Linked DNA regions of Noviherbaspirillum saxi. The main gene of each other region encodes a partner of the protein of the gene in region 2 in a complex. Links are inferred from orthologs where the notes say so. Each region holds a gene or a part of one and is shown on either strand. Other genes may lie near its edges.

The links.
Region 1: the proteins of pmbA (region 2) and tldD are in contact, whole or in part, in a solved structure (PDB 5NJ9), measured with the Escherichia coli proteins. The link is inferred for Noviherbaspirillum saxi from one-to-one orthologs.

Annotation. Positions count from the first base shown.
Region 1 is NZ_QYUO01000002.1:783-8,450, reverse strand. What follows is about bases 1,559-4,437. They hold tldD (metalloprotease TldD), read left to right. Parts: upstream 1,559-2,207; coding sequence 2,208-3,668; downstream 3,669-4,437. Other genes in these bases: D3871_RS15910 (4-oxalocrotonate tautomerase), read right to left, coding at 4,285-4,437; D3871_RS15915 (hypothetical protein), read right to left, coding at 3,740-4,153; D3871_RS15925 (carbon-nitrogen hydrolase family protein), read left to right, coding at 1,559-1,962. Also shown: D3871_RS15930 (YhdP family protein), read left to right, coding at 1-1,132; more of D3871_RS15925, read left to right, coding at 1,156-1,558; more of D3871_RS15910, read right to left, coding at 4,438-4,467; xanthine dehydrogenase accessory protein XdhC, read right to left, coding at 7,171-7,668. UniProt on the Escherichia coli protein: Metalloprotease involved in CcdA degradation. Suppresses the inhibitory activity of the carbon storage regulator (CsrA).
Region 2 is NZ_QYUO01000001.1:1,261,971-1,269,557, reverse strand. Bases 2,015-4,812 are described here. They hold pmbA (metalloprotease PmbA), read right to left. Parts: upstream 4,197-4,812; coding sequence 2,832-4,196; downstream 2,015-2,831. Other genes in these bases: yjgA (ribosome biogenesis factor YjgA), read left to right, coding at 4,269-4,812; D3871_RS06065 (hypothetical protein), read left to right, coding at 2,439-2,720; D3871_RS06070 (DUF4331 domain-containing protein), read left to right, coding at 2,015-2,402. In the rest of the region: D3871_RS06075 (TRAP transporter substrate-binding protein), read right to left, coding at 1-448; more of D3871_RS06070, read left to right, coding at 909-2,014; more of yjgA, read left to right, coding at 4,813-4,868; mog (molybdopterin adenylyltransferase), read left to right, coding at 4,846-5,463; D3871_RS06045 (alpha/beta hydrolase), read left to right, coding at 5,508-6,179; purU (formyltetrahydrofolate deformylase), read right to left, coding at 6,242-7,111; D3871_RS06035 (bactofilin family protein), read right to left, coding at 7,474-7,587.

The DNA.
Region 1 (7,668 bases), on a different replicon or contig from region 2:
TCCGGAAGTGCTTGCCGCCAATGCGACAGAACTGATTGTACTTGGCCGCAAACTCGACAATGTGGTGGTTGGCGCATCGCATCAAAACGGACAGTGGCAAGCCAACATCGACTCGGAACAGGCTTCGGGCTATGTCACCTGGATGGAGCCGCGTTTCCGACGGGGCTCGGGCCGTGTCACGGCGCGGCTGGCATCGCTCATCATTCCCAAATCGGCGGCATCTGACGTCACCGAACTGCTCGAAGGAAATAACACAACGACCCAGATGCCGGCGCTGGACATCGTTGCCGAAAACTTCGAACTGTTTGGCAAGAAATTCGGTAGCCTGGAGGTTGCCGCGCAAAATGCACGCGGACCCAATGGACGCGAATGGCGCATCAACAAATTGTCGATTGCCAATCCCGATGGTGAACTCAGCGCGTCTGGCAAGTGGACCAGCAAAGATGGCGAAAGCTTGTCCAGCCTGGCTTACACGCTCAAGATCGCGGATGCCGGGCGGTTGCTTGACCGTTTCGGATTCCAGCAGGTATTACGCGGCGGCAAAGGCGAGATGAAGGGCGAGATCAGCTGGAAGGGGCTTCCTTTTGCGCTGGATATTCCCACGCTTACCGGCGACCTGCAGCTGGATCTGGCATCCGGCCAGTTCCTGAAGGTCGATCCGAGCGCCGCCAAGCTGCTCGGCGTGCTCAGCCTGCAATCGTTGCCACGTCGGCTGGTGCTGGATTTCCGCGACGTGTTTTCCGAAGGTTTTGCCTTTGATGGCGTCAATGCGACGGCAACCATTGCGCAAGGCATTGCGCGCACAGATAATTTCAAGATGCGTGGCGTTGCCGCGACGGTGTTGATCGACGGTACCGCCGATATCGACAAGGAAGCGCAAAACCTGCATGTGGTTGTAATTCCCGATATCAACGTCGGCGCGGCGTCGGTAGTTTACGGACTGGCAGTGAACCCCGTCATCGGTGTCGGCACTTTCCTTGCGCAATTGTTCCTGCGCGAGCCGCTGATGAAAGCATTTACGTTTGAGTACCAGGTCACGGGTCCGTGGAAGGATCCGTTAGTCACCAAGCTGCTGCGCAAGCCCGCTGAAACCACTGGCGAGGCCAACAATCGTTTCGGAACGAATGGTTAAGCTTAAACGCTTAAGGAGACGCAATGACGCAATCCGTAAAGATCGCCGCTATCCAGATGGTCTCCACACCCGTGGTGGAACAAAACCTGGCCAGCGCCAGCCGCCTGGTTGCCGAGGCGGCGCAGCAAGGCGCGCAATTCATCCTGTTGCCCGAGTATTGGCCGGTAATGGGAATGAAAGATAGCGACAAGCTGCTCCACGCCGAACCGGACAGCGGCGGACCGATACAGCACGCCATGGCGCAACTCGCACAGGAACACCGCATCTGGCTGGTCGGCGGCACCTTGCCGATGGTTGCCGCCGAAGACAACAAGGTGCTTAACACCCTGATGGTGTACAACCCGCAGGGCGAACGCGTCAGCCGCTACGACAAGATCCATCTGTTCAGCTTTACCAAAGACGAAGAATCTTACGATGAAGCGCGCACCATCGTGCATGGCGAGCGTGTGATAGCGTTCGATGCGCCCTTCGGCAAGGTCGGCCTTTCGGTTTGTTACGACCTGCGTTTCCCCGAGTTGTACCGTGCGATGGGCGATTGCGCGTTGATCGTCATGCCAGCTGCGTTTACCTACACTACCGGGCGCGCGCACTGGGAAATCCTGCTGCGCGCGCGGGCCGTCGAAAACCAGTGCTACGTACTGGCGGCTGCGCAAGGCGGCATACATCCGAATGGACGCCGCACCTGGGGCCACAGCATGCTGGTCGACCCTTGGGGCGAGGTCAAGGACGTGCTGCCCGAAGGCGAGGGCGTGGTGATCGGCGAACTCGATCCAGCCCGTTTACAGCGCGTGCGCGAAAGCCTTCCCGCGTTGCGGCACCGCAGGCTTTAATACCAATCCTGATCCATAACGTGACATGAAATCGCGTCTTTTTCTGGGGGCGCCGAGCCGCCTGCCTGCGTTGCACTCGTCGTCAATAGCCCGCTATTGACTCCTCCTGCGCCTTGCCAGTCGAAAAAATCCATCGATTTCATTTGTCGCGTTGTGGATCAGGATTGGTATAAGCCAGCGCGCGTGCGGATGCTCTACAATCTGATTTCGATTCCAGCCAGCGCTTGCGCGCAGAGACCCTTACCATGAAGCTATTCGAACCCAATCTGCAATCCCTTGCCATCGCGCGCGACGTCCTGTTGACGCCGTTCGGTCTGGATGAAGCCAAGCTGACCAGAACGCTGGACGCGATTTTTACCCATCGCGTCGATTACGCAGACCTGTATTTCCAGTTCACAAAGAATGAAGGCTGGAGCCTGGAAGAAGGCATCGTCAAGACCGGCAGCTTTTCGATAGACCAGGGCGTCGGCGTGCGTGCCGTGTCGGGCGACAAGACGGCATTCTCTTATTCCGATGAAATTTCCGAAAGCGCGCTGCTGGATGCAGCCGCCGCGACGCGCACCATCGCGCGGCAGGGCGCCGGCAAGGTCAAGGTAGCATCGTCGGTCCAGCCGGTAGGAGGTCGTTCGCTCTATCTTCCGCATGATCCGCTGTCCTCGCTCGACGCCACGCAAAAGGTGCAGCTGCTGGAAAAGATCGAGCGCATCGCACGCGCCAAGGACCCGCGCGTGGTGCAGGTCATGGCGGGGCTGGCCGGCGAATACGATGTGGTGCTGGTCATGCGCAGCGACGGCGTGCTGGCTGCTGATATCCGTCCGCTGGTGCGCATTTCGGTGACCGTGATTGCCGAACAGAATGGCCGTCGTGAAGTCGGTTCCAGCGGCGGCGGCGGGCGTTACGACTTCGGCTATTTCACCGACGAACTGATCGAGAAATACGCCAGCGATGCGGTGGCTACCGCGCTCGTCAACCTGGATGCGCGTCCCGCACCGGCCGGTCCGATGACCGTGGTGCTTGGTCCTGGATGGCCGGGCGTGTTACTGCATGAGGCGATCGGGCATGGACTGGAAGGCGACTTCAACCGCAAGGGATCGAGCACCTTCTCCGGCCGTATCGGTGAACGGGTTGCGGCCAAGGGAGTCACCGTGGTGGATGACGGTACCATCAGCAACCGTCGCGGTTCGCTCAATGTCGACGATGAAGGCAATCCTACCCAGTGCACCACGCTGATCGAGGATGGCATCCTCAAAGGCTATATCCAGGACACCATGAATGCGCGTCTGATGAACATGCCGGTGACCGGCAATGCGCGGCGCGAATCATATGCCCACCTGCCGATGCCCCGCATGACCAATACCTACATGCTTGCCGGCGACAAGGACCCCCAGGAAATCATTGCGTCGGTCAAGAACGGCTTGTATGCAGTGAATTTCGGCGGCGGGCAAGTCGATATCACGAACGGCAAGTTCGTGTTCTCGGCCAGCGAGGCTTACATGATCGAGGATGGCAAGGTGACTTATCCGGTCAAGGGCGCGACCCTGATCGGCAATGGCCCCGACGTGCTCAATCGGGTATCGCTGATCGGCAACGACATGTCACTCGACAGCGGCATCGGCGTGTGCGGCAAGGAAGGTCAAAGCGTGCCGGTCGGTGTCGGCCAGCCGACGCTGCGCATCGATGGCATGACGGTAGGCGGTACGGCCTGAGCAATGGCTGGTTTGCAGGTGGCCGGATCTTCGCTTATCCGGCCAATTCGCTGACGGGGTGCAACAGATATTCAGCGCCGCAGTGCCGCGCGTTCTCCGTGTCCGTGATGGTGGCGGTTGCCGCCGTGGTGATCACCGTAATTGCGATGGCCGTGATAATGGTGATGATGCGGCCGCGGTTGCTGTTGGTAGTAAATCACTGGCGGCGGGCTACCCTGATAGACCGGTGCAGGCGCTTCGTAATAAGTGGGTGCCGGATGGTAATACACCGGTGGCGATGGAAACGCCGAAGGCGGCGCGCCGTAGATATATTGCTGCGGCTGCTGGTAGACGACTACGCCGGGCTGCGTATAGACCGGTGTTCCTACCGAGACCGACCATTGGACATTGCCGCCGGCATGGGCCGGGGTACTAAAGGCCAGCAAGGCGGTGATTGCAACAGTGGCAATACCGATGACGCTGGTGATAGAAATGCGCTTTTTCATGCCTGACTCCTTTGTCTACTTATATTAAAGGACAAAGTGTTGCCGCCTGCCGGGATTCTTTGTAACAGCATTATTTATGCTAGTCCTGGTTGCATGTATGCATCAGGCGGCTGCAGGCTTCTACTAACGGATTAATCGCACCACAGTTTGCCGCCGGTAGCCCAATCTTCCTTCTTCACATCCTGAAAAACGATATCGACCGATTCCGGCTTGCATTGCAGGGTGGCAGCTGCTGCCTCGGTGACCGCTTTTGCGAAAGCGCGCTTCTGTTCAACGGTACGTCCTTCAAACATTTGCACATTGATTGTCGGCATAAACCTTCCTTCCAGATTGAATTGTATGGTGATCGAAACGGCATTGCCGCGGCGGCTATTCAACCATACTTTGGGTCGTAATTGGAAAGATTGACGGGATGGACGCAGCATGCGCCCATCCCGTATTGATGGCGTAGCGTTAGAAGCGATGGCGCACGCCAACCGCAAAGCTGTTACCGCTTTCGCGGCTGGTGATGCGGTCGTTCATATAGATCGCATACAGGTCGGTCCGCTTGGACAGATCATAGTCGTAACCGACCGCGGTGGTATTGCGTTTCTGGTCCGCGCCGAATGCCACGCCGCTGCGCTTGGTCTGTGCCCATGCAAGCTGCACCTTGCCGCGACCAGCCGGCACGGTTGCGCCCAGCGACAGCGTATCGTCGTCCAGATCGATGTTGTGTGAAGTCTGACCGTAGGTCGCGTACACCTTGGCGACGCTGAAGTCATAAGTGCCGCCCACCATCCATGCAGTCTGGCGTGCAGCAAATGCGCCTGTCGCCAGCGGGATGTTTCCTCCGGGTTGAACATTGCCGGCCGGTGCATTGAGCGGATTGTTGATTTCAACGTTATGGTAGAACGCGGTCAAGGCCAGGGGGCCCGCGAAATACAGTGCATTGATACCGATGTTGTTGCGGCCATTGTTGCCGGCAATCTCGCCGAACTGATAATGGAGGTTTGCCTTCAAGCCGCCGAAACTGGGAGTCTGATAGCGGATGGAGTTGCTCCAGCCGGTATCGCCGACGATGGAGTTGGTCCAGCCCGAAGCATTGAAGAGCGGCACATCCGCGTGCAGAATCAGCGGCGATAAACTATACGAATCGCCGAACGGGTTGAACAGGATGGTCGGCAGAAAATGCGGTGCCAACTCGCGTCCGAGCGATATCGCGCCAAAGTCGCCCGACAGTCCCACGTTGGCATCGCGCGAGAACAGCGGTGTCGCCAGGGAAGCGGCCTTGTACGCCGGTGTCGGCCTGAATGAAGCTGGTCAGCAGGAAGTTGGCCTTCAGGCCGCCGCCCAAGTCTTCCGAACCCTTGAATCCGAACCACGAAGTCGTCATGCCGCCGCTGTTGACCACCGAGCGCGAACGGGCATCGCCCGCATTGCGGATCGAGCCGGCGTAGACATCGACCAGGCCGCTGAACGTGACACTGGGTCTGTGCGCTCGCCGGAATCGCGAACGCGCTACCCAACGCGGTGGCAAGCAGCATCTTTTTTAGTTTGTTGTATTGCATGAAGTCTCCTCTAGTGGTGTTGTGTGATGCAAGTGATAAATGCGAATCCGAATCTCAGGCTGAATGTCTTATGCCTGTTGTTGCTTCATGCACTGACCGGCTCCGTCTCGGCCAGTTGCCGTCCGCGTGCGTGCACCAGCCTGCCGCCACTGTAGGTTGCCGCTACCGTGCGGTCATCGCCAAGCAGGGCCAGCGCGAACAGCAATTCTTCCAGGCTTTCGGTGCGCGTGGAGCGGCGCGCGAGCAGAGGAGTCGCATGCGGATCGAGCACCACGAAATCCGCTTCGACGCCAGGCGCGAAATTGCCGATTGTGCCTTCGAGCTGCATGCTGCGCGCATTGCCCAGCGTCGCCATATAGAACATCCGCAAGGCCGGCAGATAAGTGCCGCCATGCGCGCGACCTTGTATACCTCATTCATGGTCTGCAGCATGGAAAAGGAAGTGCCGCCGCCCACATCGGTGGCGAGCGACAGCGGCACCTGCGCCGCGTCGGCGCGTGCGAAATCGAACAGCCCGCTGCCGAGGAACAGGTTCGAGGTCGGGCAGATCGAGGCAGCGGATTGTGTTTCGCGCATGCGGGCGCGGTCATGGTCGTCGAGCCAGATGCAATGCGCATACATCGCGCGCGGACGCATCATGCCGTAGTGATCGTAGACATCGAGGTAGCTGCGTGCACTTGGAAACAGCGACTTGACCCAGGCCACTTCATCGGTGTTTTCCGCGACGTGGGTTTGCAGAAAGGTATCCGAATAGGTTTGCGCCAGCTCGCCTGCCAGCTGCAGCTGCGCTTCGGTCGACGTGGGCGCAAAACGCGGCGTGATCGCATACAGCTGGCGACCGCGCTTGTGCCATTTTCGGATCAGTTCTTCACTGTCGCGTGCGCCGCCTTCGGCCGTATCGCTGAGGAAGTCAGGACAGTTGCGATCCATCATGATCTTGCCGGCGACCATGCGCAGCTGGCGCTTTTCACTTTCGGTAAAGAAGGCATTGACCGACGACGGATGCACCGTGCAATAAACCATGGCGGTCGTCGTCCCGCAGCGTAGCAGTTCATCCAGAAAGAAGCTGGCCACTTCGGCAGCGTGCCTTCGTCCGCGAACTTGCGCTCGGTCGGGAAGGTATAGGTTTCCAGCCATGGCAGCAGCCCGGGCGCGGGCGACGCGATCATGTCGGTCTGCGGGTAATGAATATGCGTGTCGATGAAACCTGGAACGATCAGCTTGCCCGGTAGTCGTTGATCTGTACGCCCTCGGGCAGGGTGCCGCGCAACTGCGCATAGTCACCGGCAGCATAGACGCGGCCTTCGGCGATCACCAGCAAGCCGTCTTCATGCCAGTGATAGGCATTGTCGTTAAATGCGGGGTCGGCGGTGAAATGCAGGATACTCGCACGATAGGCCTGGCAGTTGGGTGTTGTGTTGTTGGAGGTCATGGCGTTCTTCTTTCTGGTGCAGCGTGTCGCCGCGATAGCTACTGTGTTATTGGCCGAGCGGGGTACGCATGAAGAGCAGGAATAGAATGCAGCGCCTCATGCAAAAAGGCGGCGTTCCGGCAGCGCTTGTTGCGCGCACTCTTCCGCTTCCCATACCTGCAGCAGTTGTGCGCATACCGATGCTGCGATGACAGCCGGTTGCTTGCCCGTGATGCGGGCACACCGATCGGACATACCATGCCGGCAATGCGCTCCTGCGGTATGCCGCGGTCGCGCAACCGGTGCTCGAACTGCATGCGCTTGGTCTTGGAGCCGATCAGCCCGAACCATCCGGCGTCGGAACGGCGCAGGATGGCTTCGGACAAACGCTGATCGAGCGCATGCGAATGCGTCAGTACCAGATAAGTCGAGCCCGATGGCACTTCATCGACCACCGCTTCCGGCATATCGGTAGCCTCGATCCTCACATTTGCCGGCACGACGGCGGGGAACATGTCTTCGCGCTCATCGACCCAGGTTACGTGACAGGGCATGTC
Region 2 (7,587 bases):
CGCCCATGAAGTTGACGATGCCGTAGTCCTTGAAGAATTCTCGTGTCAGCGCCTTGCCGCCACCTTGGTCCCACCACGCCGTCTGCTGACGGGAGTTCAGGCCAAACGGCACCACGCCATCGAATGCGAACGTCGGATCCTTGCCGAAGTAGTAGTACGAAGCACTGTGGCCCATTTCGACCGTACCGGCTTGGACTGCGTCCATGACCTGCAGCGCGGGAACGATTTCGCCGCCTGAGAAAACGCGAATGTTGAATTTGCCGCCGGTCAAGGCTGCTACGCGCTTCGAAAAGACTTCCGCTGCGCCGTAGATGGTATCGAGCGATTTGGGAAAGCTAGATGCCAGACGCCAATTGATGGTCGGCAGAGTCTGCGCGAGCGCGGGAGCAGCGACTGCTCCGACAGTCGCGCCGACTGCCGCCTTTTTAATAAACGAACGACGTTCCATTTTGTCTCCTTGAGAATTGAACACACAGGTCATGCGGAACCGAGCTTTGATGATCGGCGGATAGCCGGATCGCGAGCCTAAGGATTCTAGGTGTGCGGATATACCGGAGGCAACACGAAAAGTGCTTCCTCGTAGCAGTGCTTAGGTAAAAATACGTAGAGGGGATTGCGCCAGCCCGATGTCCGAGATGGAAGAGCCTGGCATTGCGGGACTAAGTAGGAGTTGGATAAAGCATGCGCATTGGACGTGTAAATATGTACGGACAACGGCAATAAAAGTATCAGGCGCGCACGCATCATAAGTTTGACCGCGCTACGAATCAAGCCGGGTTATCTATCGGCGTTGCTCCTGCAACATTCCCAAGATTTTTTTTGAATCCTATGAATCCGGTCTACACCGCGCTGCGTATAGAACTCTGCATCAAACGGAATTCCGTTCATTTTTCTTGCAGGAGACAGACATGTTCACAGTTATCAGCAAAAGCGCGGTAGGTGCCGGCATCGCCGCGACCGCCCTGCTTGGCTTGGCCAGCATACCGGCGGCCGCGTCCAGTCACCGCGAAGCGCCATACATCACGCGTCAGCCCAAGGTGGACGCGACCGATTTCTACATGTTCCGTAGTTATGAAACGGGGCGCGGCGACTATGTCACACTAATCGCAAATTACATTCCGCTGCAGGATGCCTACGGCGGTCCAAATTATTTTTCCATGGACCCGGACGCGCTGTACGAAATACACGTGGACAACAATGGCGATGCCAAGGAGGACCTGACCTTCCAGTTCCGCTTCAAGAATGAGAACAAGGACACCAAGCTCAATGTTGGCGGCAAACAGGTATCGATTCCCCTGATCATCAATGGCGCCTCGGATATCAATGAACCCAACGCGGCGGGCCTGAACCAGCGCGAAACCTATTCCGTCACCGTGGTACGCGGTGACCGCCGCAGCGGTACGCGTGCGGCAGTGACCAATGCTGCCGGTGGCGCAAGCACCTTCGACAAACCTGTCGATAACATCGGCAACAAGTCGATTTCCGATTACGCGTCGTATGCGGCAAAGCATCGCTACAACATCAATATTCCCGGATGCGGTACGGCAGCGCGGATGTTCGTGGGACAACGCAAGGATCCCTTCGTCGTGAATCTCGGCGAGACCTTTGACCTCATCAACATCAAGGCACCGGCCACCGCATTCGATCCCAATGCCGAGCGCGCCGCCAGCGATTCGCTCGCGCACAAGAATGTGACCTCGATCGCACTGGAAGTGCCAATCTCTTGTCTGGCCAGCGGTTCCGAAACCGTCGTTGGCGGCTGGACCACGGCCAGCCTGCGCCAGGGTCGCCTGCTTAATCCGACTCCCAACAGCAATGCGGCATCGAAGGAAGGCGGCGCATGGACCCAAGTCTCGCGCCTGGGCATGCCGCTCGTCAATGAAGTCGTGATCGGCCTCAAGGACAAGGATCAGTTCAACCACAGCAAGCCGGGCGGCGACACGCAATTCATCGACTATGTCACCAATCCGACTCTGCCAGCCCTGGTCGAAGTACTGTTCGGCAGCGCCGGCGTCAAAGCGCCGACCAACTTCCCGCGCAATGATTTGGTTACGGCATTCCTGACCGGCGTACCGGGCTTGAACAAGCCAGCGAATGGCACGCCATCGGAAATGCTGCGCCTGAACACAGGCATTGCCGTGGCAAGCGCTCAGCACCGACTGGGCGTCATCGGCGGCGACACCGCAGGTTTCCCGAACGGACGACGTCCGGGCGATGACGTAGTGGACATCGCATTGCGCGTGGTGATGGGCAAGCTGTGCCGCCTCAATCTCGGCTGTGCGCCCGCGGATGCACCGGCAGGCGATATCGAATTCACCGATGGCGCCTATATCGATAGCAGCTTCGTCGATGCCGCCTTTCCTTACCTGAAGAATCCTCTGCCGGGCTCAGTCAAGCATTGAACATGCAGCTTATCTATACCCGACAAGGAGTGCATCATGAAAAAGCTTTTGTTTTTATTCCCGATACTGGCGGCACTAACCGCCTGCGGCGGAGGTGGAGGTAACGGTGGAGGTGATATCGCCGCAACCGACACGACGCCGGCGCCGGTTGCCACGACGCCGGCGCCGGCGCCGGTCGCGACCGCACCGGCAGCCGATGCATTCACAGGCAACGTCAGCTCGGTTGTCGGCATGTCCAGCGACACTGCCGAGCCGGTCGCCCTGGATGCATCCGCAGCCAGCATGCCGGAAGACAGCGAGCCAACGCCGGTAAGCTAAACGCCGGCACGCAGCAAGCCTCTGGTCCGCGACAAGCGTGGCCTGAGGCTTGCACGCCCGTTCTACGCGGCAGAATGGGCGACGGCGAAGGCGATACAAGCGTCGGTCTGATCAGCTTCCGGCAACCGTCATGTTTTCAATCAGGATGGAACCGGTCGTTCTGGTCCCGCGCACCAGCGTATCCGCACCGACGGCAACGATTTGCTGAAACATCTGCTGCATGTTGCCTGCAATCGTGATTTCTTCCACCGGATACTGGATTTCCCCGTTCTCCACCCAGTAACCGGATGCGCCGCGCGAATAGTCGCCGGTCACATAGTTGACGCCCTGCCCCATCAATTCGGTTACCAGCAGGCCGGTGCCAAGCTTGGCGAGCATCGCCTTGAAATCGTCTTCCGGGCGGGTCTGGGTAGATGCGAAAGTCAGGTTGTGCGCACCACCGGCATTGCCAGTCGTTTTCATGCCAAGCTTGCGAGCCGAATACGTAGAGAGGAAATATCCCTGCACCACTCCGTCGCTCACGATCTCGCGCCGGTTGGTTTTTACACCCTCTTCGTCAAACGGCGACGAGCCGACAGCTCCGATAATGTACGGATCTTCCACCACCTGAATATGCGGGGCGAAGACCGGCTTGCCGATCGAATCGAGCAGAAAGGTCGACTTGCGATATAAGGCGCCGCCGGAAATCGCTTGTATGAACGCGGCTACCAGGCCCGCGGCCAAAGGCGCTTCGAACAGTACCGGGCACTTGCGCGTGTCCAGCTTGCGCGCATTGAGACGGGCGAGCGCTCGCTCGGCGGCATAGCGACCGATATCTTCGGGCCGGGCTAGCTTGCCGGGGTCACGTCCGGATGAATACCAGTCGTCGCGCTGCATGTTGGCGCCCTTGCCCGCGATCGGCGACACCGAGATCGTGTGCCGCGACGCCGGATAGCCACCCATGAATCCGCGCGAATTCGCATAGACGAAATGCGTCTGCTGCGCGTATACGCTGGCGCCTTCACTATTGGCAATACGCCGGTCGACCGCAAATGCCGCAGCTTCGCAGCGAGTGGCAAGCGCCACCGCCTCTTCGGTCGAGATAAGCCATGGGTAACATAGCGCCAGATCTTGCGGATCCATCTCCAGCGAATCCTCGTCCGGCAGTCCGGCGCAGTCGTCTTCAGCTGTGAAGCGCGCAATGTTGTAGGCGGCTTCCACCGTTGCTTTCAATGACGTCTGGGAAAAATCCGATGTGCTGGCATTGCCGCGGCGCACATGCTTTTCTGGGCCGAGGTATACCGTCACTCCCATGCCCTTGTCCTTGTTTTGCTCGATGGTCTCGATCTTGCCCTTGCGCACCGCCACCGACAATCCATTCCCTTCATTGATTTCCACTGAAGCATTGGATGCACCGATTTCCTTGGCGAAACGCAGGACATCTTCTGCAAGCTGCTTGAGCTGGTCGTGACTGTGGGTAAATACGGGTGTGCTCATGGGCCGGTTTTTTTGGATATCGTTTTAAAACAGTTATCATATCAGTCGTTTACAGAATGGCTTCAATTCATCATGGTTAATCCAAACAGAGGTGCGGTCGGCTTCAAGTCGAGCGAGTTTGAACAGCAATACGATCGTCCGTCCAAGTCGCAGCTCAAGCGCGACATGACAGCGCTGCAGAAACTCGGCGAAGAACTCGTCAATGAACCCAAGGATCGCGTCATGCGCGTTCCCATGCCCGAAGACGTGCGCGACGTCATCCTCGAGTGCCAGAAGATCAAGGACCATGAAGGCAGGCGCAGGCAGATGCAGTTCGTCGGCAAAAAAATGCGCACGCTTGAGGAAGACGAAATCGCCGCGATCCAGAAAGTGCTCGATAGCTGGAAAGGTGCATCCAAGGCCGAGACGGCCGCCATGCATGCGCTTGAACGCCGCCGCGACAAACTGCTCGCCGACGACAAGTCCTTGACCGACCTGAAGGAACAGCACCCCGAAATCGACGTTCAGCAATTGCGCACGCTGATCCGCAATGCGCGCAAGGAACAGGCGGAAAACAAGCCTCCCAAAGCCTATCGAGAAATATTTCAGATTCTGAAGCAGCTGCAAGGCAAGTCTGCAAAGCCAGCTCAACCATCGACCTCTGACGAGCATGACGAACCCGAAGAAGAGTAATCCTGACGAACTGCTGATCGGCCTCGTGTCGATCTCGGATCGCGCATCCAGCGGCGTCTATGAAGACCAAGGCATTCCAGCGCTACGCGACTGGTTTGCCTCGGCGCTGACCAGCCCATGGAAAATGGAAACGCGTCTGATACCGGACGAACGCGCGCAGATTGAGCAGGCGCTGATCGAACTGGTGGATACCGTAGGCTGCGACCTCGTACTGACGACCGGCGGCACCGGCCCGGCGCGGCGCGATGTAACGCCGGAAGCAACGATGGCGGTCGCCACCAAGGAGATGCCGGGCTTTGGCGAACAGATGCGCCAGATCAGCCTGAAGTTCGTACCGACAGCCATCCTGTCGCGCCAGGTTGCCGTCATTCGCGAAACCGCGAATCATGCGGCCCTGATCATGAACCTTCCCGGTCAGCCAAAGTCGATCAAGGAGACGCTCGAAGGCTTGAAAGATGCGGACGGTAAGCAGGTGGTTGCCGGCATCTTCGCCGCCGTCCCCTATTGCATCGACCTGATCGGCGGACCGTATATCGAGACCAACGACGCCGTGTGCAAGGCGTTCCGTCCCAAGTCGGCAATCCGGCAAAAATAACAAGGCCGTGCGCCTATATGCGGCGGCTTGACTGAAGGAAGCAGATGACAACGACCTCCCTGGAAATGATCCAGCTCGACACCACGCCCGATCCCAGCGTATCGGTCATATGGCTGCACGGATTGGGAGCCGATGGCAACGATTTCGTACCCATCGTGCGTGAGCTCGATCTGACCGGGTGCCCGGGAATTCGCTTCGTTTTTCCGCACGCACCGACCATGCCGGTCACTATCAACAATGGCTATGTCATGCGCGCCTGGTATGACATTCTCGGGACCGACCTCACGCGACGCGAAGACGAGGCAGGCTTGCGCAAATCGCAAACGATGGTCGAGACTTTGATTGCGCAAGAAAAGGCGCGCGGGATTCCGGCGAACAGGATCATTCTTGCGGGATTTTCACAGGGATGCGCGATGACCTTGCAGACTGGCCTGCGTCATCAGGAAAAACTGGGAGGCCTGTTGTGTTTGTCGGGCTATCTGCCGCTACACGCAGTGGTACCCGACGAGCGTCACAGCGCCAATCACGACACGCCGATCTTTCTTGTTCATGGCCGCAGCGATCCCATCATTCCCCTGTCCCGTGCCGAGCAGTCACGGGACATCTTGGAGGCGCTTGGCTATCAGGTCGAATGGCATTCCTATGCGATGCCGCACTCGGTTTGCCCGGAAGAAGTGGATGACATCAGCACTTGGCTCAAGCGGGTGCTGACGTAACGGATAAGGAATTCGAACCGGTGCGCCGTGTAGAACGCGCACCGTTGTCGTGCCTGCCCGGATTACTTGAAGACGACAGCCTTGTGACCGTTCAGCAGGATACGATGCTCGACAAAGCACTTCACCGCCCGTGCCAGCACCACGCATTCGACATCGCGTCCAATCGCGGTCAGCGTGTCCGGGTCCATTGAATGATCGACGCGTTCGACATCTTGCTCGATGATCGGACCTTCATCCAGATCGCTGGTAACGAAGTGCGCAGTGGCACCGATCAGTTTCACGCCGCGCTCATGTGCCTGATAATACGGCTTGGCGCCCTTGAAGCTCGGCAGGAAGGAATGATGGATGTTGATCGCCTTGCCTTTGAGCGCATTGCACATTTCAGGCGACAGGATCTGCATGTAACGCGCCAGCACAACGAGATCGATGTCATTGGCCTTGACGATTTCAAGCACCCGCTCTTCCTGTGCGCGCTTGGCTTCCGGCGATGCGCCGGCCGCCAGCGGCAGATGATGGAACGGAATGTTATAGCTTGCCGATAGCTGGTAGAAATCCGTATGGTTGGACACGATCGCCGGAATCTCGACCGGCAGCAAGCCGCTCTTGTAGCGGAATAGCAGATCGTTCAGGCAATGACCTATCTTCGACACCATCAGCATCATGCGCGGCTTCTTACCGGCATCATGCAGTTGCGCATTCATATTCAATTCGTCTGCAACGGCGGCAAAATCCTGCCGCAGCGTGGTATCGCTTATCGCAGGATCTTCGGCTGCAAAATGCACCCGCATGAAAAAGAGCTGGGACTGCGCATCGCCGAACTGTGCGGAATCGATGATATTGCAGCCATGCTCGGCGAGGAAGCCCGAGACGCGGTGAACGATTCCGCGATGATCGGGGCAGGACAAAGTGAGAATATATTCCGGATGCGTCATGGTGATATTTTCGATATTGCGGCAAACCAAAGTGCGCTATTGTCGCATGCCGCGACTACTTGGATGCGCCCGGCATGCCGCGAGCTCCGACATTCGATTGCGTCCGCCTTCACGAACAAAAGAAAACCCGGATACGCGAGGCGTGATCCGGGTCATCCGAGACCTGTCCGGCCCGGCTAGTGACGGCAAACATCTGGTCTACCGGCGAATGATATGCATGGAAACCGGACGCCAGTGCGGTTACTCCAAGCGCTGGCGTCGGTTTCTTTATTATTGTGAAAATGTTTTGCGCTTGCGTCACAAGACCTTTAAGACAAACCCAGGTTTGTGACGCGCGCTGTTCGCAGCTGATGCAGCGGTTATCAGCCTACTTTTGCGACGGACAAGCCCTTGGTCGCGCTTGCGGTACCAACCTGGATGTCGCCAGCCAACTGGCCGCCTTCTTCGATAACAACCTTGCCATAGCGGACCTTGCC